3 linked regions of the Azospirillum sp. TSH100 genome follow. The protein of the gene in region 3 interacts with the protein of the main gene of each other region in a pairwise test. Links are inferred from orthologs where the notes say so. Each region holds a gene or a part of one and is shown on either strand. Other genes may lie near its edges. The genes, in order: dnaE, dnaQ and E6C72_RS02950.

What was found.
Region 1: the proteins of E6C72_RS02950 (region 3) and dnaE interact in binary tests that used the Escherichia coli proteins (3 or more experiments, as listed by UniProt). The link is inferred for Azospirillum sp. TSH100 from one-to-one orthologs.
Region 2: the proteins of E6C72_RS02950 (region 3) and dnaQ interact in binary tests that used the Escherichia coli proteins (3 or more experiments, as listed by UniProt). The link is inferred for Azospirillum sp. TSH100 from one-to-one orthologs.

The regions. Positions count from the first base shown.
Region 1 is NZ_CP039638.1:504,732-512,741, forward strand. Bases 1,499-5,519 are described here. They hold dnaE (DNA polymerase III subunit alpha), read left to right. Parts: upstream 1,499-1,827; coding sequence 1,828-5,319; downstream 5,320-5,519. Other genes in these bases: E6C72_RS27720 (hypothetical protein), read right to left, coding at 1,499-1,691; E6C72_RS27730 (hypothetical protein), read left to right, coding at 5,316-5,519. Also shown: E6C72_RS27710 (EamA family transporter), read right to left, coding at 1-408; E6C72_RS27715 (nuclear transport factor 2 family protein), read right to left, coding at 497-1,003; more of E6C72_RS27720, read right to left, coding at 1,050-1,498; more of E6C72_RS27730, read left to right, coding at 5,520-6,218; E6C72_RS27735 (DUF1624 domain-containing protein), read left to right, coding at 6,215-7,171; E6C72_RS27740 (MarR family winged helix-turn-helix transcriptional regulator), read right to left, coding at 7,238-7,690. UniProt on the Escherichia coli protein: DNA polymerase III is a complex, multichain enzyme responsible for most of the replicative synthesis in bacteria. This DNA polymerase also exhibits 3' to 5' exonuclease activity. The alpha chain is the DNA polymerase catalytic subunit.
Region 2 is NZ_CP039634.1:920,355-927,299, forward strand. The notes cover bases 1,515-4,470. They hold dnaQ (DNA polymerase III subunit epsilon), read left to right. Parts: upstream 1,515-2,628; coding sequence 2,629-3,312; downstream 3,313-4,470. Other genes in these bases: E6C72_RS04440 (shikimate dehydrogenase), read left to right, coding at 1,515-1,981; coaE (dephospho-CoA kinase), read left to right, coding at 1,992-2,636; E6C72_RS04455 (quinone oxidoreductase), read right to left, coding at 3,351-4,325; E6C72_RS04460 (methylated-DNA--[protein]-cysteine S-methyltransferase), read right to left, coding at 4,372-4,470. Also shown: E6C72_RS04430 (pyruvate, water dikinase regulatory protein), read left to right, coding at 1-492; E6C72_RS04435 (nucleoside triphosphate pyrophosphatase), read left to right, coding at 489-1,103; more of E6C72_RS04440, read left to right, coding at 1,100-1,514; more of E6C72_RS04460, read right to left, coding at 4,471-4,869; E6C72_RS04465 (thioredoxin domain-containing protein), read right to left, coding at 4,904-6,945. UniProt on the Escherichia coli protein: DNA polymerase III is a complex, multichain enzyme responsible for most of the replicative synthesis in bacteria. The epsilon subunit contain the editing function and is a proofreading 3'-5' exonuclease.
Region 3 is NZ_CP039634.1:610,997-617,963, reverse strand. What follows is about bases 2,056-5,033. They hold E6C72_RS02950 (DNA polymerase III subunit gamma/tau), read right to left. Parts: upstream 4,498-5,033; coding sequence 2,614-4,497; downstream 2,056-2,613. Other genes in these bases: pgk (phosphoglycerate kinase), read right to left, coding at 4,935-5,033; E6C72_RS02955 (YbaB/EbfC family nucleoid-associated protein), read right to left, coding at 2,287-2,610; recR (recombination mediator RecR), read right to left, coding at 2,056-2,226. Also shown: E6C72_RS02970 (thioesterase family protein), read left to right, coding at 1-239; E6C72_RS02965 (class I SAM-dependent RNA methyltransferase), read left to right, coding at 282-1,613; more of recR, read right to left, coding at 1,633-2,055; more of pgk, read right to left, coding at 5,034-6,128; E6C72_RS02935 (CYTH and CHAD domain-containing protein), read left to right, coding at 6,432-6,967. UniProt on the Escherichia coli protein: Part of the beta sliding clamp loading complex, which hydrolyzes ATP to load the beta clamp onto primed DNA to form the DNA replication pre-initiation complex.

The sequences.
Region 1 (8,010 bases), on a different replicon or contig from region 3:
CATCTCCAGCGCGATCAGCCCGACGCCGGCGAAGGCCACCGCCATGCCGCCGACCTGCCGCGGCCCCGGCCGGTCGCCCAGCATGAAGGCGGCGAAGATGGCGGTGAAGAAGGCCTGCGCCTGCAACACCAGCGAAGCCAGCCCGGCCGGCATGCCGACATCGATGCCGAGGAACAGCAGCGGGAACTTGACCACGCCCAGCATCACGCCGATGCCGACCACATAGCGCCAGGGCACCGGCGGCCCCTTGCCCCAGCCCAGCACCACCACCGGCAGCGCCGCCAGCGCGAAGCGCAGGCAGGAGAAGAGCAGCGGCGGGAAATCGCGCAATCCGACCTTGATCGCGACGAAGTTGAAGCCCCAGACCGCGGCGACCGCCACGGCGAGCAGAATGTGGGAAGCGCGCATGATCGGAAGGCTAACGGCTGGCCGATGGAAGGGTCAATCCATCGACCCTGCGCCGGCCGCAGGGCAGCCGCGCGACGACCGGCACGGCCTATGGCAACAGGGCCGGATCCCAATGTTCGACCGCCTTGCCGTCCCGGATCCGCCACATGTCGAACCAGGTGGTGCTGTAGCCGCCGGCCGGATGCTTGGGATCCGTGACCTGACGGGGATAGGCGACGACGACCAGATCGCCCTCGGCCGTCACGCTGACGATCGGCGTCTTCAGCTTGGCGGGGATCGGCTGCGGCTTCACCTGACGCACCTTGGTGAAATACTCCACCACGGCGGCCCGGCCACTGGCGGCGTTGGGATTGTGCTGGATGTAGTCCTCGCTGAGATAGCGGTCGGCCATCTCCCAATGCCCCGCCTCCAGCAGATCGCGGATGATGCCGTAAACCACCTGCTTGTTGGCGTTCAGGGCCGGGTCGGGGCTGGTGAACAGCGCCTCGGCATCGCCGACGGGCACGACCGCCTCCTGCGCCGCCGCCGGTCGGGCCGCCAGCGGCTGGGTCAGCACGGCGGCCAAAGCCACCGCAGCGACGAAAGCTCTCTTCATCGTCCTGTTCCTCCCTTCGATAGACGCGTGGCCGCGCATCCGCCGGTCACGACTCCGCGTGCAGGATCCGGCATTCGTCCGATGCGTTGATCGCCCAGGACGATCCCGACAGCAGCATCGTGCCGATCTCCCCCAGGCCGCTGCTGCGGAAGCTGACGCGGTGGGCGCGGGCCAGCGGCTCCATCTCCTCCAGATACCCCTTGGTCGGCACCGCGACATAGAGGCTGCCGTTGGGCAGCCCGCGGGCGCTCAGGGACAGGCGCGAGCCCAGGTCGGAGGTGACGGTCAGGTCATAGCGTTCGCCGGGCTTCACCGTCGCCCCGCTGTCCGACGGGGTGAAGCCGGACAGGATGAAACCGGATTCGGCGGCGGCGGTGCGGAAGGTCAGGCGCGGCGCGGCGTTCTGCCCGACCGCGATTCCGCGTTCGGCGACGCAGAAGCTCTTGTCGCCCGGGGGCGTGTGGATGGTGACGGTCCAACCCTTGCCGGAGCTGAAGGGCCTGACCGGCCCATCCGGCAGAGCGGCCGCGGATGGGGCTGCGGCCGGCGGCGGCGGCACGGTCTCGCAGGCGGACAGCGCCAGCGCCAAGCATGCCAGAAGGGCCAAAGGCGTCGCCGCCCGGACGTCACGGCGGCCCCGCAGGGCCGGCCGCAGTCGGACGACGGGTGCAAGGTGCGGCCGATCCATCGCGGCGTCCTCCCCATCCCTGAACGTGATGCGGCGACTTCCATACCACGTTCGCATGCCCCCGCGCGACCGTCGCGGGAACCGTCCCGGCTGTGCTAGAACCAGGGGCCCTGTCGCAGCGAGACCCCCGGTTGCCATGCCCCACGCCGACTTCATCCACCTGCGCGTCCATTCCGCCTATTCGCTGTCGGAAGGTGCGATCAAGGTGAAGGAGCTGGTCAAGCTCTGCCTGAAGCAGCAGATGCCGGCCGTCGCGGTCACCGACACCGGCAACCTGTTCGGCGCGCTGGAATTCGCGCTGGCGGCATCCGATGCCGGCGTGCAGCCGATCATCGGCACCGTGCTGGGCATCACCCGCGTCGGCCCGGCCCAGACGAAGCCGGGCCTGCCCGGCAAGGCGGCGGCCACTCCCGACCAGCTCGTCCTGCTCTGCCAGAACGAGGAGGGCTACCGCAACCTGACCGCGCTGGTGTCCAAGGCCTTCCTGGAATCGGACCCGCTGGCCGGCCCGCAGGTGACGCTCGACGCGCTGGAGGGGCGCTCCGCCGGGCTGATCGCGCTCACCGGCGGCCCCGCCGGCTCCCTCGGCCGGCTCCTGCACGAGGGGCAGAAGGATCTGGCGCTCGACGTTCTGGAGCGGCTGAAACGGCTGTTCCCCGGCCGCCTCTATGTCGAATTGCAGCGGCACGAGGGCGGGCGCGGCCATTTCGCCACGGTGGAGAACGCCGTCGAGCCGGCGCTGATCGACCTCGCCTACGCGCACGACCTGCCGCTGGTCGCCACCAACGACTGCTATTTCGCCACCGAGGACATGTACGAGGCGCACGACGCGCTGCTCTGCATCGCCGAGGGCGCCTATCTCAGCCAGGAGGACCGCCGCCGCCTGACCCCGGACCACCGCTTCAAGTCGGCGGAGGAGATGCGGCTGCTGTTCGCCGACCTGCCGGAGGCGCTGGACAACACCGTCGCCATCGCCCGGCGCTGCTCCTTCCTGCTGAAGCCGATCAAGCCGATCCTGCCGCCGTTCGCCTGCGAAGGCGGCCGGACCGAGGACGACGAGCTGCGCGCCCAGTCGCGCGCCGGCCTGGAAGAGCGGCTGGAGAAGGTCGTCTACACCCCGGAGATGACGCCGGAGCAGCGGGCGGAGACCCGCAAGACCTATTTCGAGCGGCTGGAGTTCGAGCTGGACGTCATCGTCAAGATGAAGTTCCCCGGCTACTTCCTGATCGTGTCGGACTTCATCAAATGGGCGAAGAACCACGATATCCCCGTCGGTCCGGGCCGCGGATCGGGCGCCGGCTCCGTCGTCGCCTGGGCGCTGACCATCACCGACCTCGACCCGCTGCGCTTCGGCCTGCTGTTCGAGCGCTTCCTGAACCCCGAACGCGTGTCGATGCCCGACTTCGACATCGACTTCTGCCAGGATCGCCGCGAAGAGGTCATCCGCTACGTCCAGAACAAGTACGGCTACGACCGCGTCGCCCAGATCATCACCTTCGGTAAGCTCCAGGCGCGCGCCGTGCTGCGCGACGTCGGCCGCGTCCTGCAGATGCCCTACGGGCAGGTCGACAAGATCTGCAAGATGGTGCCGAACAACCCGGCCAATCCGGTGACCTTGCAGCAGGCGCTGGACAGCGAGGAGATGCTGCGGCAGGCGCGCGACGGCGACGAGACCGTGCGTCACCTGATCGACATCGCGCTGAAGCTGGAGGGCCTCTACCGCCACGCCTCGACCCATGCCGCCGGCGTGGTGATCGGCGACCGCCCCTTGCAGGAGCTGGTGCCGCTCTACCGCGACCCGCGCTCCGACATGCCGGTCACCCAGTTCAACATGAAATATGTCGAACAGGCCGGTCTGGTGAAGTTCGACTTCCTGGGATTGAAGACGCTGACCGTGCTGAAGACGGCGGTCGACCTGATCCCCGAGAAGCCGGACCTGACCACCGTCCCGCTCGACGACGAGAAGAGCTACCAGCTGCTCAGCCGCGCCGAGGCGACCGGCGTGTTCCAGCTGGAAAGCTCGGGCATGCGCGACGTGCTGCGCCGGCTGAAGCCGAACCGGCTGGAGGACATCATCGCGCTGGTGTCGCTCTACCGTCCCGGCCCGATGGACAACATCCCGAAATACATCCGGGTGAAGAACGGCGAGGAAAAAGCCGACTACATGCATGACAGCCTGGAAGGCATCCTGAAGGAGACCTTCGGGATCATGATCTACCAGGAACAGGTCATGCAGATCGCCCAGGTGCTGTCCGGCTATTCGCTGGGCGGCGCCGATCTTCTGCGCCGCGCCATGGGCAAGAAGATCAAGGAGGAGATGGACAACCAGCGCAAGATCTTCTGCGACGGCGCCGAGGCGCGCGGCGTCAAGGCCGATCTGGCCAGCATGATCTTCGATCAGGTCATGAAGTTCGCCGGCTACGGCTTCAACAAGAGCCACGCCGCCGCCTATGCCCTGGTCGCCTACCACACCGCCTATCTGAAGGCGAACCACCCGGTGGAGTTCATGGCGGCGTCGATGACGCTCGACCTCGGCAACACCGACAAGCTGAACGTCTTCCGCCAGGAACTCGCCCGCCTGCGCATCAGGCTGCTGACGCCGGACATCAACAGGTCCGACTCCATCTTCGGGGTGGAGCAGCTGGCCGACGGGACCAAGGCGGTGCGCTACGCGCTGGCCGCCGTCAAGGGCGTCGGCCTGCCCGCCATGAAGGCGGTGGTCGAGGAGCGGCGGAAGAACGGCCCGTTCAAGAGCCTGTTCGACTTCGCCCGCCGCCTGGATCTGAAGACCATCAACAAGCGCCAGTTGGAGAATCTCGCCTGCGCCGGCGCCTTCGACGGGCTGAACCCCAACCGCGCCCAGGTCCATGCCGCGCTGGAGACCATCATCCGCTATGCCCAGGCGGAGGCGGCGGAGCGCGACAGCGGCATCGGCAACCTCTTTGGCGGCGGGGGCGGGGGACTGCCCGAACCCGAGATGCCCAAGGTCAAGGACTGGGAACCGCTGGAGAAGCTGAAGCACGAGTTCGGCGCCATCGGCTTCTACCTGTCGGCCCACCCGCTCGACGCCTATTCCGGCCCGCTCGGCCGCATGAAGGTGGTGCGCTCGGCCGAACTCCAGACCGCCATCGCGAAGGGCGGTTCCACCCGCTACAAGATGGCCGGCATCGTGGTGTCGAAGAAGGAGAAGACCGCCAAGTCCGGCAACCGCTTCGCCTTCGTCGAGCTGTCGGACGCCACCGGCGGCTATGAGGTGACGCTGTTCTCCGAGGTGCTGGCCGCCAACCGCGACCTGCTGGAGCCCGGCCGCCCGGTGCTGATGACGGTGGACGCCCAGCTGAACGGCGAAGAGGTCCGCCTGACCTGCCAGGAGATCAGGCCGCTGGAGGAGGCCGTCGCCTCGGTCAGCGCAGGCCTGCGCGTCGTCCTGCGCGACCCCGGCCCGATCGAGCATCTGCGCGCCACGCTCGACCGGCTGTCGCGCGGCAAGAGCCGCATCAACGTGCTGGTGGAGGTCGATCCGCTGAAGGAGATCGAGATCGAGCTGCCCGGCAGCTACACCATCACCGCCCAGAGCCGCTCCGCCCTGAAGGCGGTGCCGGGTGTGGTGGAGGTGGCGGAGCTGTGAGCAAAGCGGCGGTGCCCGCCTTCGGGCGCTTCATCGCCATCGACTGGTCCGGGGCCCGCGGCAAGCGTTACGCCGGCATCGCGGTGGCGGAGTGCGGGACGGGCGATACCCCTCCCCGGCTGGTGGAGGGACCGGGCGGCTGGTGGTCACGGACGGCGGTGTTCGACTGGCTGCGCGCGGAACTGGCGCGCGAACCGGCCCCGGTCGGACCAACATTGGTCGGCATCGACTGCGCCTTCTCCCTGCCTTTCGCGGTGGCGGCGCTCGGATTTGCCGGCCGGGAGGCGACCGTCTTCGACCTGTGGGACGCAGTGGAGGAGGTCTGCGCCGCGGAGCCCGACTTCGGCGGCGGCCCCTTCGCCAGCCATCCGCTCCACGGGGTTGGCTTCTGGCATGGCGGGCCGCAGCCGGACTGGTACGAGGATCCGCACCGCGCCACCGAATGGGCCTGCCGTGCCGACGGGCTGGGCCATCCGCAGAGCCCCTACAAGCTGATCGGGTCAAGACAGGTCGGGAAGGGGGCGCTGGCCGGCATGCGGGTGCTGCGCGCCCTGCGCGTCGCCCTGCCCGGCCGGCTGGCGGTCTGGCCGTTCGAGGAACCGGCGCCGGGCCGCAGCGTGATGGTGGAGATCTACCCCCGCCTGTTCCTGAAGCACACCGGCATCGGCCAGCGCAAGATCCGTGACGGCGCCGAGATGGACGAGGCGCTGCGCCGGCTGGGCTCGCAACCGTTGAAGGTGGCGGGGCCGGTCAGCGACCATGACAGCGACGCGCTGGTGTCGGCCGCCGGCCTGCGCTGGCTCGCCGGCACCCCGCGCATCTGGGCGCCGCCGGGGCTTGACGACACCGCAAGGCGGCAGGAGGGGTGGATTTTCGGGGTGGGGATGAGCGGATCATGAGCGCAATCGGCATCACGCCGGAACAGGGCCTCGCGCGGACCTCACGACGCCCGGCGATCGACGTGGCGCGCGGGCTCGCTCTGCTGGCGATGGCGGCCTATCACGCCAGCTGGGACGCCACCTATTTCGGCCTTGCCGGCTTCGATCTGCTGGGCGACCCGCTGTGGCTGGCCGCCCGCACGGTGATCCTGTCGAGCTTCCTGCTGCTGGCCGGCATCGGGCTGGTGCTGGCGACCCGCGACGGCTTCCATCCGGGGCGCTTCCTGCGCCGGCTGGGGCGGGTGGCGGCGGGGGCCGCGGCGGTGTCGGCGGCCTCCTATGCCCTGTTCCCCGACAGCCCGATCTTCTTCGGCGTGCTGCACCACATCGCGGTGGCGAGCGTCATCGGCCTCGCCTTCGTCCGCCTGCCCGCCCCGGTGACGCTGGCGGTGGCGGCCGCGGCGGTTCTGGTCGGGACGACGCAGGGCTTTGCGCCGTTCGACAGCCCATGGCTGCGCTGGATCGGGCTGACCAGTATGGAGCCGGACTCCAACGATTTCGTGCCGCTGCTGCCCTGGATCGGCGGTGTCCTGGCCGGAATCGGGGTGGGGCGGCTGTGGCCGGGACTGGGCGAGGGGGTGGCGGTGAGCGGCCCCGCCGGGCGGCTGCTGGCCTTGGCCGGGCGGCACAGCCTTGCCGTCTATCTGCTGCACCAGCCGCTGCTGTTCGGCATCGCCTGGACGGCGGCACAGCTGATGCCGGCGCAGACGCCCGCCATTCGCGACTTCCAGGCATCCTGCGTGGCGAGTTGCGAACGCGCCGGAGTGGCGAGGGCCACCTGCACCGCCAACTGCGGCTGCGTGCAGTCGGAACTGGCGCGGAACGGTTTGTGGGAGGACTTCGCCGCCAACCGGGTCAGCGAGCGCGGTCAGCGCGGGCTGGAGGAGGCGGTCGCGATGTGCCGAAAGCCTTGACGGCGGCCGGACCGAATGAGGGCGGCCCGAACCAAGTCAGCCCGAACCGGTTCAGACCGAACCGGTTCAGACCGACTGCCGCTTTTCGAGCAGGCCGCGCAGCAGGCTGGTCAGCGTTTCCGCCAGCTTGTACTGGTCGTCGCCCGGCAGTTCGGCGATGACGCCGGCGAAATCGTTCAGCGGATCATGGCGCAGCAGTTCCAGCGCCTTCGGCGTCGGGTGCAGCTGGGTGACGCGGCGGTCCTCCGGAACCGGCACGCGGACCAGCAGCTCCTTGCCGACCAGCACCTCGACCATCTGCGAGGCGGCCCCGCGGGTGGTGGCATGGAAATCGGCGAAGGCCGACACGGTGCGCTGGCTGTTGTTGGCGCCGGCGAAATAGCGCAACGCCGTCCACTGCGACGGCTTCAGCCCATGGGTATAGCCCAGGCTGTCGGCGATGTGCGCGATCTGCAGCATCACGTCGGCAATCGCCTGCGGCGAGGCGGCACCCGCAAGATGCGGTTCGGCGAAGTCCATGGCGGCTCCGATGGATCCGGCTCCGATCGACGTCCGATCCAACGCCCCGTTGTTCCGGACCGACATCCGGCCCGCAGCAACGCCGCGCACTTTTGCGAAGTCCATTTTTTTCCACTCTATAAAGTTTAGTGGCTATACGATGGGCGCATCAAAAGGCTGGCGGCTATCGCTGTAAGGCGGCAGCCACTTCGATCATGAGACCGTCACATACAATAGCGGGATCGAACAGAAAACGGAACCTCGAACACTTCATCCTTTTGTTGCAAATTGTCGCATTGGCTTGAGCTTGGCAAAGGGATGACAAAGGGAGAGCAAGATCT
Region 2 (6,945 bases), 310 kb from region 3 along the record:
GAGTATTTCAGCCGCATCGACGCCGTCGACTTCGCCCTGTCCCATGACGACGGCCAGTCGAACTGGGACCTGCATGAGGCCGACGTGGTGCTGATCGGCGTGTCGCGCAGTTCCAAGACGCCGACCTGCATCTATCTGGCCAACCGCGGCATCAAGGCGGCCAACATCCCGCTGGTGCCCGGCAGCCCGCTGCCGGCGGAGCTGGATCTGCTGACCCGGCCGCTGATCGTCGGGTTGACCAAGGATCCCGACCGGCTGGTGCAGATCCGCCGCAACCGGCTGAAGCTGCTGAACCAGGGCGAAGGCTCCAGTTATGCCGATCCCGAGGTGGTGCGCTCGGAGGTTCAGGAGGCGCGTCGCCTGTTCAGCCGGCGCGGCTGGCCGGTGATCGACGTCACCCGCCGCTCCATCGAAGAGACGGCGGCCGAGATCATGATGCTGCTCGCCCGCCGCCAGAGCGCCAAATTCAGTCCGGAAGGAAAGAAGACGTGAGCGCGCCGCTTCTGGTGCCCCAACTGGTTTTGGCGTCCGGTTCGCGCACGCGGGCGGCGATGCTGGAGCAGGCCGGCATCAACGCCATCCTCGACAAGCCGCTGGTCGACGAGGACGAGGTGAAGGCTGCCGGCCGGGCCGAGGGTGTCTCCGCCGACATCGTCGCCGAGGCCTTGGCCGAGTTGAAGGCGCAGCGCATCACCCGCCGCCATCCCGGCGCGCTGGTGATCGGCGCCGACCAGATGCTGGACTGCGAGGGGCGCTGGTTCGACAAGCCGGCCGACCGCTCCGCGGCGCGCGCCCAGCTGCTCGATCTGCGCGGTAAGACGCACCGGCTGGTCAGCTGTGCCGTGGTGGTGCGCGACGGTGAGCGGATCTGGCATAAGGTCGACAGCGCCCGGCTGACCATGCGCAACTTCTCCGAAGCCTTTCTCGACGAGTATCTCGATCGCGTCGGCAACGACGTGCTGCACTCGGTCGGCGCCTATCAGCTGGAAGGGCTGGGGGCGCAGCTGTTCCAGCGGGTCGAGGGCGACTTCTTCACCATCCTCGGGCTGCCGCTTCTGCCGCTGCTCGGGTTTCTGCGCGTGCATGGGGTGGGCAAGGAATGACGGCGCTGCATTTTATCAGCGGGAAGGCTAAAATTGCCGGTGTGATGGGTTGGCCGATCGGCCATTCGCGTTCCCCCCGGCTGCATGGCTTCTGGCTGCGGCAGTATGGGATCGATGGCGCCTATGTGCCGCTGGCAGTGGCGCCGGACTGTGCCGAACAGGCGATCCGCGCCCTGCCCGCCCTGGGCTTCCGTGGCTGCAACGTCACCGTCCCGCTGAAGGAGATCGCCTTCCGCACCGTCGATCGGCTGGACGAAACGGCGCGGCGCATGGGGGCGGTCAACACGATCGTGGTGGCGGATGACGGCGCGCTGGTGGGTGGCAACACCGACGGCTTCGGCTTCATCGAGAATCTGCGTGCTGAGCAGCCTGACTGGACGGCGGAGCGTGGCCCGGCGGTGGTGATCGGGGCCGGCGGCGCCGCCCGCGCCGTGGTGGTCGCCCTGCTCGACGCCGGCGCGCCGGAGGTCAGACTGGTCAACCGCACCCGTGCCCGTGCCGAGGAGCTGGCGGCGGATCTGGCTGCGGTCGGTCTGAATGGCGATGGGCTGAGCAGCGGCGTGACGGTGGTCGATTGGGTTTCACGTGAAACCGCCCTGGACGGTGTGTCCCTGCTGGTCAACACCACCACCCAGGGCATGGCCGGACAGCCGGCGCTGGACCTCAGCCTGCGCGCCCTGCCCGTCTCGGCGGTGGTCAACGACATCGTCTATGTGCCGTTGGAAACCCCGCTGCTCGCCGAAGCGAGGACGCGCGGCAATCCGGTGGCCGGCGGCATCGGCATGTTGCTGCATCAGGCCCGTCCGGGCTTCAAGGCCTGGTTCGGGATCGAACCGCAGGTGACGCCGGAATTGACCCGTTACGTCCTGGAAGGTTGAGGCGCGGGCCATGATCGTGCTGGGCCTGACCGGCTCCATCGGCATGGGCAAGAGCACCGCCGCCCGCATGCTGCAGGCGATGGGTGCTCCGGTATGCGATTCCGACGCGGTGGTCCATGGGCTGCTCGCCCGCGGCGGCCGGGCGGTGCCGGCGATCGACGCAGCTTTCCCCGGGGTGGTGGTCGACGGGGTGGTCAGCCGGCCGGCGCTGGGTGCTGCGGTGTTTCGTGACCCGGATGCGCTGAAACGCCTGGAAGCGATCCTGCACCCGATGGTCCAGGCGGCACAGCGCGACTTTCTTGTCCGTGCCGCCCGCTGTGGCGCCAGGATTGCCGTGCTGGACATCCCCTTGCTGTTCGAGACCAATGGCCAGCGGCGGGTCGATGCGACCATCGTCGTCTCGGCTCCCTTCGCCGTCCAGCGCGCCCGTGTGCTGGCCCGGCCGGGCATGACGGCGGAGAAGTTCGCCGGCATCCTCGCCCGCCAGATGCCGGATCCGGAGAAGCGGCGGCGCGCCGACTATGTCGTGCCGACCGGCGCCGGTCGGCTGGTGACGCGGCGGGCGCTTCAGGGCATTGTGCGGGACGTGGTGCGGCGGCCGGGCAGGCATTGGCCGCCGCGCGGCTATCAACCAGGGCAGATCCATCATGCGTGAAATCGTTCTCGACACTGAAACCACTGGCTTCAAGCCGGAGGAGGGTCACCGGCTGGTCGAGATCGGCTGCATCGAGCTGGTCAACCACCTCGCCACCGGCGAACGCTTTCACGTCTATCTCAACCCCGAACGCGACATGCCGCCGGAAGCCTTCGCCGTCCACGGTCTGAGCAGCGAGTTCCTGGCCGACAAGCCGCTGTTCAACGACATTGCCGGGGACTTCGTCGCTTTCATCGGCGACGCACCGTTGGTGATCCACAACGCCGCCTTCGACATGCACTTCCTGAACTGGGAGCTGAAGATCGCCGGCTATCCGGTGATGCCGAAGGACCGCGCCATCGACACGCTGCTGATGGCCCGGCAGAAGTTCCCCGGTTCGCCTGCCACCCTGGATGCGCTGTGCAAACGCTTCGGCGTCGACAACTCCAACCGCACCCTGCACGGCGCGCTGCTCGACGCGCAGCTGTTGGCCGAGGTCTATCTGGAGCTGCTGGGCGGCCGGCAGACCGGCCTGTCCTTTGCCGGCGGCCCGACGGCGAAGAGCGGCCCCACGGGCCCGGTCCGGATCGACCGCCCCTTCCGGGAAGCCCGCGTCTTCGCCGTCAGCGACGAAGAAGCTGCGGCGCATGCGGAGATGCTGAAGAAGATCAAGAACCCGCTTTGGGCGGTGGAGTAAGGGGGACGGATCCGGCACTCCGCCCCCAATCCAAAGTTCTAGGGCACGAGCACCGTCGACCCGGTCGTCGCCCGTGATTCCAGCGCCCGGTGCGCATCGGCGGTGTCCTTCAACGCAAAGCGTTGGTTGACCGTGAAGGTCACGCCGCCATTCTTCACCGCGTCGAACAGATCGGCGGCCGAGGCCATCAGATCTTCCCGCTTGGCGGTGTAGGTTGCCAGCGTCGGCCGGGTCACATAGAGCGACCCCCTCGCCGCCAGCACCCCCAGATCCAGCGGTGCCGGCGCGCCCGAGGCGGCACCGAACAGCACCATCAGTCCGCGCGGTCGCAGACAGTCCAGCCCCTTCAGGAAGGTCGTCTTGCCGACGCCGTCATAGACCACCGGCACGCCCTGCCCGTCCGTCAACTCCTTCACCCGTGCGACGAAGTCCTCGCGGGTGTAGTCGATGGTGTGATGGCAGCCATGGGCCTTGGCCAACTCGGCCTTCTCCTCCGACCCGACGGTGCCGATCACGATGGCGCCGAGATGCCACGCCCAGGAGCACAGCAGCAGCCCAACCCCACCGGCGGCGGCCTGGACCAGGATGGTGTCGCCGGGCTGCACGACATAGGTGCTGCGCAGCAGATACTGTGCGGTCAATCCTTGGAGCAGCGTGGCCGCCGTCGCCTGCTCGTCGAGCCAGCTCGGCAGCGGCACCAGCCGGTCGGCGGCGATCAGCCGGCTCTCGGCATAGGCGCCGATCGACATGGCATAGCCGACGCGGTCACCGGCCTTCAGCGTGGTGACGTCCGGGCCCAGCGCCTCGACCACGCCGGTGCCGGCCATGCCGATCACCGCCGGCAGATCCGGCAGCTTGTAGGCGCCGGAGCGGTGATAGGTGTCGATGTAGTTCAGCCCGACCGCGGTCTGGCGGATGCGCACCTGTCCCGGACCGGGCTCTCCCACCTCGATCTCGTCCCAGCGCAGAACCTCCGGCCCGCCGTGCTCATGGATGCGGATCGCGTGAACCATGGTGGTTGGTTTCCCTTGTCGTTGATCGTTGACTGTCGCTCGGGCCTCAGAGCAGCGCGAACTGCTCGGCTGCTGCACCGTTGCCCTGGCTTATGCCGGCATGCCGGCGCTCCAGCGCCAGCAGCCACGCCTTGGTGTCGAGCCCGCCATGGCCGGAATAGCCTCCGGGCGCTCCGCCGCTCGCCAGCACCCGGTGACAGGGAATGATGATCGGGATCGGGTTGGCGCCGCAGGCGCCGCCGACCGCGCGCGGCCCGCTGCCCAGCATCTTCGCGATCCCGCCATAGGTGGCGGTGCCGCCATAGGGGATCGCCAGCATCGCCTCCCACACGCTTTGCCGGAACGCGGTGCCCGCCGGCTTCAGCGGCAGGTCGAAGCGCTGGAGCCGTCCCATGAAATAAGCCTCAAGCTGGCCCGCAGTCTCGACCAGCAGCGCATCCGGATCGTCCCGTTTGAAGCGGCCCCAGCCAACCGAGGTCAGGGCGGATCCGTCCCCGGTCAGCATCAGGGGACCGAGCGGGCTGTCGATGGAAAGGCACGCCATGGTTTTCTCCCCAAAAGCTCAGCTTTTCCCAAACCTAGTTTTTCTTGGCCAGAAGCACAGCCAGATCCGCGGTCGCCGTCACCGGGGCCGAACAGGTCATGCCGCGGCAGACATAGGCGGTTGCCGCCCCGTCGCGCATCCCTTTCCCCTGTGCCGGATGAGCGGCAGGCAAATCCGCTCCTGGTGTCAGCACGGTCAGGATGCGATTGGGTAGCGAGTGCTCCAGCACCGTCCGGCGCAGCGCTTCCGTCTCCGCTGCCTTGGGCGGTCCGACGATGACGATCTGCACCGGCGCCGTCATCAATTCCACCGCGTTCAGGAAGGTCGGCAGCGGGAAGAAGTTGCGTGTCAACTCGCCGGAGAAGGCGGCCGCGAGTGCTTCGGCGCGGTCGCGATACGCCTCCTCGCCGGTGCGCTGGAACAGCGTGGTCAGCACCGCCAGCATGGTGCCGTTGCCGCTGGGCGTGGCGTTGTCATAGGCCGTCTTGGTCCGGACGATCAGCCCCTCGGCATCGTCGGCGGTGAAGAAATAGCCACCGTTGGTGGCATCCCAGAAATGGGCGTCGAGCGTCGCCACCCAGGTCTTAGCCTGATCGAGAGCCGCTGGATCGCCGGTCGCCTCATGCAGCGCCAGGGCCGCGCGCGCCATGTGGGCATAGTCATCGAGCATGCCGGCATGCTTGCCCTGCCCGTGCCGCCAGCTGTGGCAGAGCCGTCCGTCCATGTCCATACGGTCGCGGACAAAGGCGAAGGCGCGGCCGGCGGCGTCCAGCCATTCCGGCTCATTCAGGGCCAGGGCGGCATGGGTCAGTGCTGCGATCATCAGGCCGTTCCAGTCGGCCAGCACCTTGTCGTCCCAGCCCGGCCGCACCCGTTTCGCCCGCGCCCGCAGCAGGATCTCCCGGCCCTTGGCAAGCGTCGCTTCGATGGCCGCGTCTGCCAGGGTCAGACCGCCCAGGCGGTTGAGGATGGTGACGCCTTCCCAATTGCCCTGGGGAATCACCTCGTAAACGCGCTTAAACGTCGCCAACCCGTCGGCATCCAAAGCCGGGGTCAGCAACCGGTCGACCTCCTCCTCCTTCCAGATGTAAAAGAGCCCTTCTTCGCCTTCGCTGTCGGCGTCGAGCGTCGCGGCGAAACCACCGCCGTCGGCGATCATCTCGCGCAGCAGCCAGCCGACCGTCTCGCGGATGCGCGTCTCCAGCAGCGGATCGCGCGTCTCCTGCCAGACCAGAGTCATCAGGTCGAGCAGTTCGGCATTGTCGTAGAGCATCTTCTCGAAATGCGGCACCAGCCAGCGTTCATCGACCGAGTAGCGGGCGAAGCCGCCGCCGAGATGGTCGTAGATGCCGCCCTGCGCCATGTTGGCCAGCGTATGGGTCACCGCTTCGCGGAACGGCTCGCGCCCGGTGCGCTGCCACGCCCGCCACAGCAGTTCGAACAGCGGCACCTGCGGGAATTTCGGTGCGTTGCCGATGCCGCCATGGATCGGATCGACCTCACGCAGCAACCGTTGCGCCACCTGATCCAACACCCCGGCATCGACCGCGCCGGCCGACCGGTTCTCCCCCATCCCGGCGAGCGCCGATTTCAGCGCGTCGACATTCTTGCCGACCTTGTCCGGCTCCTGGGCATAGGTGCCGGCGATGCCGCGCAGCACCTCGGGGAAGCCGGCACGACCATAGCGCGCGGCTGGCGGGAAATAGGTGCCGCCCCAGAAGGGCTCCGCATCCGGCGTCAGGAACATGGTCAGCGGCCAGCCGCCCTGCTGTCCCAGCAGTGCCAGTGCCGACTGGTAGATGGTGTCGAGGTCCGGCCGCTCTTCCCGATCCACCTTGATGTTGATGAACAGCTCGTTCATCAGCCCGGCGATCCCCGGATTCTCGAAGCTTTCGTGCGCCATCACGTGGCACCAGTGGCAGGCGGCGTAGCCGACCGACAGAAGAACCGGCTTGTTCTCCGCCTTCGCACGGGCGAAGGCCTCCGGACCCCAGGGCATCCAATGCACTGGATTGTCCTTGTGCTGAAGCAGATAGGGGCTCGTCTCCCGGCCCAGCAGGTTCGCGCCCAACGGAG
Region 3 (6,967 bases):
CCGTCGTGCTGGCCCGGAGCCTGATCGAATACAAGGCGGAGCTGCTCTATCCCAACACCGTGCGGATCGGGGCGCGGACACTGCGGGTCGGCACCAGCTCGATCACGCTGGGCTGCGCCATCTTCCTGGGCGACCGCTGCATCGCCACCCAGGAAGCGGTGGCGGTGATCGTCGACAAGGCTGCCCATCGTCCGACGCCGATCCCGGAACCGTTGCGCGCCAAGCTGCTGGAGGCGTAAAGGGGGGCGTTGTCGCTCTGCATCTCCCCACGGACATCCACCATGACCCGCCCCGCCAAGCGCCCTTTCACCAAGGGACGCCAGCCGACCCGCAAGACCGCCCAGCCGCCTGTCGAGGCGCGGGAGATGGAGGTGTCCATCACCGACGTCGGTGCGCGCGGTGACGGGCTGGCGTTCGCTGACGGCTTGCGCCTGTTCGTGCCCTATACGGTGACGGGCGACCGCGTGCGCGTACGTGTTGCCGAAAGCGACGGGAAAGGCGAGGGCGTACGGGCCGAACTGCTGGAGGTGCTGGAACCCGGCCCCGGCCGCCAGACACCGCCCTGCCGGCATTTCGGCCGCTGCGGTGGCTGTACGCTCCAGCAGATGGACGATGCGACGTACGCCGGCTGGAACGTCGGGATGGTGCGCGGGGCGCTGGAGCGGGTGGGGCTGGGCGATGTCGCGATGGAGCCGCTGGCGCGGACGCCGGCCGGGGCCCGGCGCCGCGCCCGCTTCGCGGCGCTGAAGCGGGGCAAACGGGTCTGGTTCGGCTTCAACGAGCGGCAGAGCCACCGGCTGGTCGATCTGGAGGAGTGCCCGGTCCTGGCGCCCCGCCTGTTCGCGTTGGTGGAGCCTCTGCGGACCCTGCTGAACGGCCTGCTGCCGGACGGCGGCGATGCCGACGTCGTGCTGACCGATCTGGAGGGCGGGGTGGACCTGCTGCTGGTCGGGCCGCGTAGCCTGGACCGTGCGGCGCGCGAGGCGCTGGTCGGGTTCGAGCCGCAGCGCGTCGCCCGCATCAATTGGCAGCCGACCGACCGCGCGGCAGCGGAGCCGGTGGCGAACCGACGGCCGGCCTTCATCCGTTTCGCAGGCGTTCCGATCCAGCCGCCGCCCGGCGCCTTCCTCCAGGCGAGTGCCGAGGGTGAGGCGGCCCTGGTCGCCGCGGTGCGTGACGGGGTGGGGCAGGCCGCCCGCATCGCCGACCTGTTCGCCGGCATCGGCACCTTTTCCATTCCGCTTGCGCAACAGGCTGCGGTCCATGCGGTCGAAGGCGACGAGGCGGCGGTGGCGGCGCTTGGCCGTTCGGTGCAGGGGCTGCGGCTGACGGCGGAGCGGCGCGACCTGTTCGAGAACCCGCTGAGCGCCAGGGAACTCAATCGTTACGATGCCGTGGTGTTCGATCCGCCGCGCGCCGGTGCGGCGGCCCAGGCGGGAACGCTCGCCGGAGCCAAGGTGCCGCGGGTGGTGGGGGTGTCCTGCAACCCCGCCAGCTTCGCCCGCGACGCGCGGGTTCTGGTGGATGGCGGCTATCGTCTGGTGAAGGTCTGGCCGGTCGACCAGTTCCTGTGGTCGGCCCATGTGGAACTGGTCGGGCTGTTCGAGCGGTAAAGGACTACAAAGACGTGGATTACAGCGGCCGCCGTGCCTTCAGCGCGGCGGTCAGCGTGCCGTCGTCGAGATAGTCCAGTTCGCCGCCGACCGGGACGCCATGGGCGAGGCGGGAGACAGACACGTCGGAGTCGGTCAGGCGGTCGGTCACCACATGGGCGGTGGTCTGGCCGTCGACGGTGGCGTTCAGCGCCAGGATGATCTCGCGCACCGCCGGGTCCTTGGCACGCTCGGCGAGGCCGGCGATGTTCAGATCGTCGGGACCGACGCCCTGCAAGGCCGAAAGCAGGCCGCCCAGCACATGATAGGTGCCGCGGAAGGCGCGGGTGCGCTCCAGCGCCCACAGGTCGCCGGCATCCTCCACCACGCAGATGACCGACCGGTCGCGCGTGGGGTCGGAGCAGACGGTGCAGGGATCCCGGCTGTCCAGATTGCCGCAGACGGAGCAGGCGCGGATCGATTCGCCGGCCGCCGCCATCGCTTCCGACAGGGGCACCAGCAGGCTGTCCCGCCGCTTCATCAGATGCAGCGCCGCCCGCCGCGCCGACCGGGGACCTAGCCCCGGCAGCTTGGACAGCAGCTGGATCAGGCGTTCGATTTCAGGTCCGATCATCGATGTGCAAATCCGCCTCTCCCCTCCGGGGAGAGGGGATTCTCACAAAAGACTATTGGATCAGAACGGCAGCTTGATGCCCGGCGGCAGCTTGAGGCCGCCCATCATCTTCGAGGTCTCCTCGGCGACGTGCTGCTCGACCTTCTTCTTGGCGTCGTTGAAGGCGGCGACGATCAGGTCCTCCAGAACCTCGACGTCCTCGGGATCGACGACGGACTTGTCGAGCTTGACCTTCTTCATCTCGCTCTTGCCGTTGACGGTCACGACGACCATGCCGGCGGCGCTCTGGCCGGTCACTTCGACCTGCTCCAGGCTCGCCTGCATTTCCTGCATCTTGGCCTGCATCTGCTGGGCCTGCTTCATCATGTTGCCGATATTCTTCATCGGTCAGTACTCTCCTTCGTCGTCGAGGGGGTAATACACCCCATCGTCCTGCTGCTGAACCATGAAATCGGGTGTCTCGCCGTCATCCGCAACCGCCGCACTCTCCGCCGCGGCAACTTCGGCGAGGTCGCGGACGTCGATGATCTTCGCTCCGCTGAAGGCGTCGAGCACGGCGCGCACCACCGGGTTGGCCTCCGCCTCGGCCCAGGCGCGGTTCTTTTCGGCCTGATCCTGCTCGGCCAGCGTCGGCTGCGCCGGGCCGTCCGACAGCGCGACGATCCAGCGCTGGCCGGTCCATTCGGTCAGGAACTGCCCGACCTTGGCCGGCAGGGTCGGCGGGGCGGCCGGGCGGAGCTTCAGCTCCAGCCGGCCCGGCTCCATGCGGACCAGCTGCACCGTCTCCATCAGATAGCCGTAGAGCGCGCCCTCGCGCTGCTCGGAGAACAGCTGCACCAGCGCACGGAAGTCGTGCGGCATCGGCGACAGTTCTTCTCCGGCCGCAATGGGGGCCGGAGTGGCCATGGGGGCGGGTGCCGCCTGCGCCACCGGAGCGCTCTGCGGCTGGGCGGAGCCCATGGAGCGGGCGACGGCGTGGGTCGCCATGGAGGAAGGTTGGGTGGCGACGGCAACCGGTCCGCCATTGCCGCCGGGACCACGGCCCATCGGGGCGCCGGCTCCACCGGAGGCCTGTTGGGCCTGGAACTGGCGGATCAGCTCGCCCGGGGTCGGCAGGTCGGCGGCGTAGGACAGGCGGACGATCACCATCTCCAGCGCCTGCTGCGGCACCGGGGCGGCCTGCACCTCGTTCAGCCCCTTCAACAGCAATTGCCAGGCACGGGTCAGCGCCGGCATGCCGAGCTTGGTCGACAGCGAGGCGCCGCGCGTGCGCTCGGCTTCCGGCAGGGAGGGGTCGTTGGCGCTGTCCGGCACCACCTTCAGGCGGGTCAGATTGTGGACGAGGTCGAGCAGATCCTGGAGGATCACCACCGGATCGGCGCCGACGCGGTGCAGGTCGGCCAGGATGTCCATCGCCTCGGCCGGCTTGGCGGAGACGGCGGCCTCGAACAGGTCGATGACGCGGGTGCGGTCGGCCAGTCCCAGCATGTCGCGCACCTGCTGCGCGGTGACGGTGCCGGCGGCGAGTGCTATGGCCTGATCGAGCAGCGACAGACCGTCGCGCACCGACCCGTCGGCGGCCCGCGCGATCAGCGAGGCGGCGTCGCCCTCGATGTCGGCGCCTTCCAGGGCGGTGACGCGGGTGAAATGTTCCTTCAACACCTGGGCGTCGACGCGGCGCAGGTCGAAACGCTGGCAGCGCGACAGCACCGTCACCGGCACCTTGCGGATTTCTGTGGTGGCGAAGACGAACTTCACATGGCTCGGCGGTTCCTCCAGCGTCTTCAGGAGCGCGTTGAACGCGCTCTTGGAGAGCATGTGGACCTCGTCGATGATGTAGAGCTTGTAGCGGGCCGAAACGGGCGCGTAGCGCACGCCGTCGATGATCTCGCGGATGTCGTCGACGCCGGTGTGGCTGGCGGCGTCCATCTCCATCACGTCGACGTGGCGGTCTTCCGCGATGGCGCGGCAATTGTCGCAGACGCCGCAGGGGCTGACCGTCGGCCCGCCGGTGCCGTCCGGGCCGGTGCAGTTCAGCGCGCGGGCGATGATGCGGGCGGTGGTGGTCTTGCCGACGCCGCGCACGCCGGTCAGCATGAAGGCCTGGGCGATGCGGCCGGACTGGATGGCGTTGGTCAGGGTGCGGACCAGCGCGTCCTGGCCGATCAACTCGTCGAAGGTCTTCGGCCGGTATTTGCGCGCCAGCACCCGGTAAGCCTGCCCGGTGGCGGGAGCGGAGGCGGCGGTGATTTCGGCTGTGGTATCGGTCACGCGGCTGGCCTGTCGAAACGACGGGAGGGGAATTTCGGGCCGCAGGATAGCGTCCCGGCACCGCGCTGTCGCCGTCTGTTTCGTGCTGGCAATTTTTGCAGAGGGTGGGAGACTGGACGAACGACCCGAGCCGTAACTCGTTGCGGCTGCTTCCTTCCGGACCTGACCGGGTTGGCGAGGGACTCGTCCGACGCCAGTCTCCCGCCGCTGTTATGGGCATTCGCGCGGCGGGATGCAAGGGGAAACGGGTCGTGGGTCAGGGCAGCGTGGCGGATTATGGGCAATTATTTTTCGGACTGTAATTTATGGTTCCAGCCATAATCGGTCATAAAGGGGGTTGTGGAAGCCTTTGTCCTCCCACGGGCGGCCAGGACCAATGAAAAAGGGGGATGCCGCGGCACCCCCCCCCTTCTCGACTGCGTGGGATCAAACGCCCCTTACTTCTTCAGCGCCGCCACACCCGGCAGCTCCTTGCCTTCCAGCCATTCCAGGAAGGCGCCGCCGGCGGCGGACACGTAGGTGAACTTGTCCTCGGCCCCGGCATGGGCCAGCGCCGCCACGGTGTCGCCGCCGCCGGCGACCGACAGCAGGCCGCCGGCCTCGGTGCGGGCCGCCACCAGACCGGCCACCCCGTTGGTGCCGGCGTCGAAGGGCTGGATCTCGAAGGCGCCGAGCGGACCATTCCAGACGATGGTCTTGGCGCCCTGGAGCTTCACGCCCAGGAACTCGACGGTCGCCGGGCCGATGTCCAGCGCCATCTCGTCGGCGCCGATGGCGTCGAAGGCGACGACGCGGTTGGCGGCACCGGCCTTGAACTCCTTGGCGACGACGAAGTCCTTCGGCAGCAGGATCTCGCAGTTTGCGTCCTTGGCGGTCGCCATGATGGCGCGGGCCTGGTCGGCCATGTCCTTCTCGCACAGCGAGGCGCCGACGTCGGTGCCCTGGGCGAACAGGAAGGTGTTGGCCATGCCGCCGCCCAGCACCAGCAGGTCCACCTTGCGGACCATGTTGCCGAGCAACTCCAGCTTGGTGGAGATCTTCGCACCGCCGACGACGGCGGCGACCGGGCGCTCCGGCTTCTCCAGCGCCAGCGTCAGGGCCTTCAGCTCGGCTTCCATCAGGCGGCCGGCGGCGTTCGGCAGCAGGCGGGCGACGCCCTCGGTCGAGGCATGGGCGCGGTGGGCGGCGGAGAAGGCGTCGTTGACGTAGAGGTCGCCCAACGCGGCCATCTCCTTGGCGAAAGCCGGGTCGTTCTTTTCCTCTTCGGCGTGGAAGCGGGTGTTCTCCAGCAGGACGATGGCGCCGTCATGCACCTTGGCGATGGCCTCCTTGGCCTTGTCGCCGACGCAATCCTCGGCGAAGGCGACCTTCTGGCCGACGGCGGCGCTGAGAGCGTCCAGCACGTTGCGCAAGGAGTTCTTGGCGTCCGGACCGTTCTTCGGGCGACCGAAATGCGACAGGACCACGACCTTGGCGCCCTTGGAGGACAGCTCCTTCAGGGTGGGGGCGAGGCGGTCGATGCGGGTGGTGTCGGACACCTTGCCGTCCTGCATCGGAACGTTCAGGTCGGCGCGGACCAGCACCGTCTTGCCGCTGACCTCAAGGTCGTCGATCGTGTTGAAATCGGTCATCGTCACACTTCCCCAATTATGGCCGGTCCCATCGGAACAGGCCGTTTCAGTTTGCGGGAACCCAACCACAGGCCTGCACGCTTTGCAACGCCCCAGGGGTGGGGTGAAATGGGGCATAATGACCCTGCAACCACCTGTACGAAGCCATGGTCCGGCTGCTCCGGAACGGATCGGGATGCAGGGCATGGGGGCACTGCAACCGCAGGCTCCTGCAACATTTCGGTAACTTGACCCTGTCCATGGGCTGTGCAAACACCCAACTGTAGGCCATTGGGCCGCAAAACGGGGGTTGAAGCGCAGGCGATGGCTGAGGCCGAGATCAACCGCGAGACGGAATTGAAGCTGGCGGCGAAGCCGGAAGACTTCGACAGGCTGCGCGCCGCTTCCGCCATCGCAGACCGGGCCACCGGCCCGGCGGCGACACGGACCCTGGAAAGCACCTATTACGACACCGAGGACCGCCGGCTCGCCGCGCGCAAGGTGACGCTGCGGGTGCGCAAGACCGGCGACGGCTTCGTCCAGACGGTCAAGTCGGCCCCGGACGAGGACGGTCTCGGGCGCGGCGAATGGGAATGCGCGGTGACCTCCGCCGTTCCCGACCTGACGCTGATCGCCGATGCCGAAGCCATCGAGTTGCTGGGCTCGCTCAGTGACTCGGACCTGCGGCCGGTCTTCACCTCCATCGTCGAACGCACCACCCAGGACGTGAGGCTGGGCGACGGCGACGACGCCACCGTGATCGAGATCGCTTTCGACCGTGGCCGGATCGAGCTGCCGGACGGGCAGTCGCGCGACCTGTGCGAGGTCGAACTTGAACTCAAGAGCGGCATGCCCGCCGC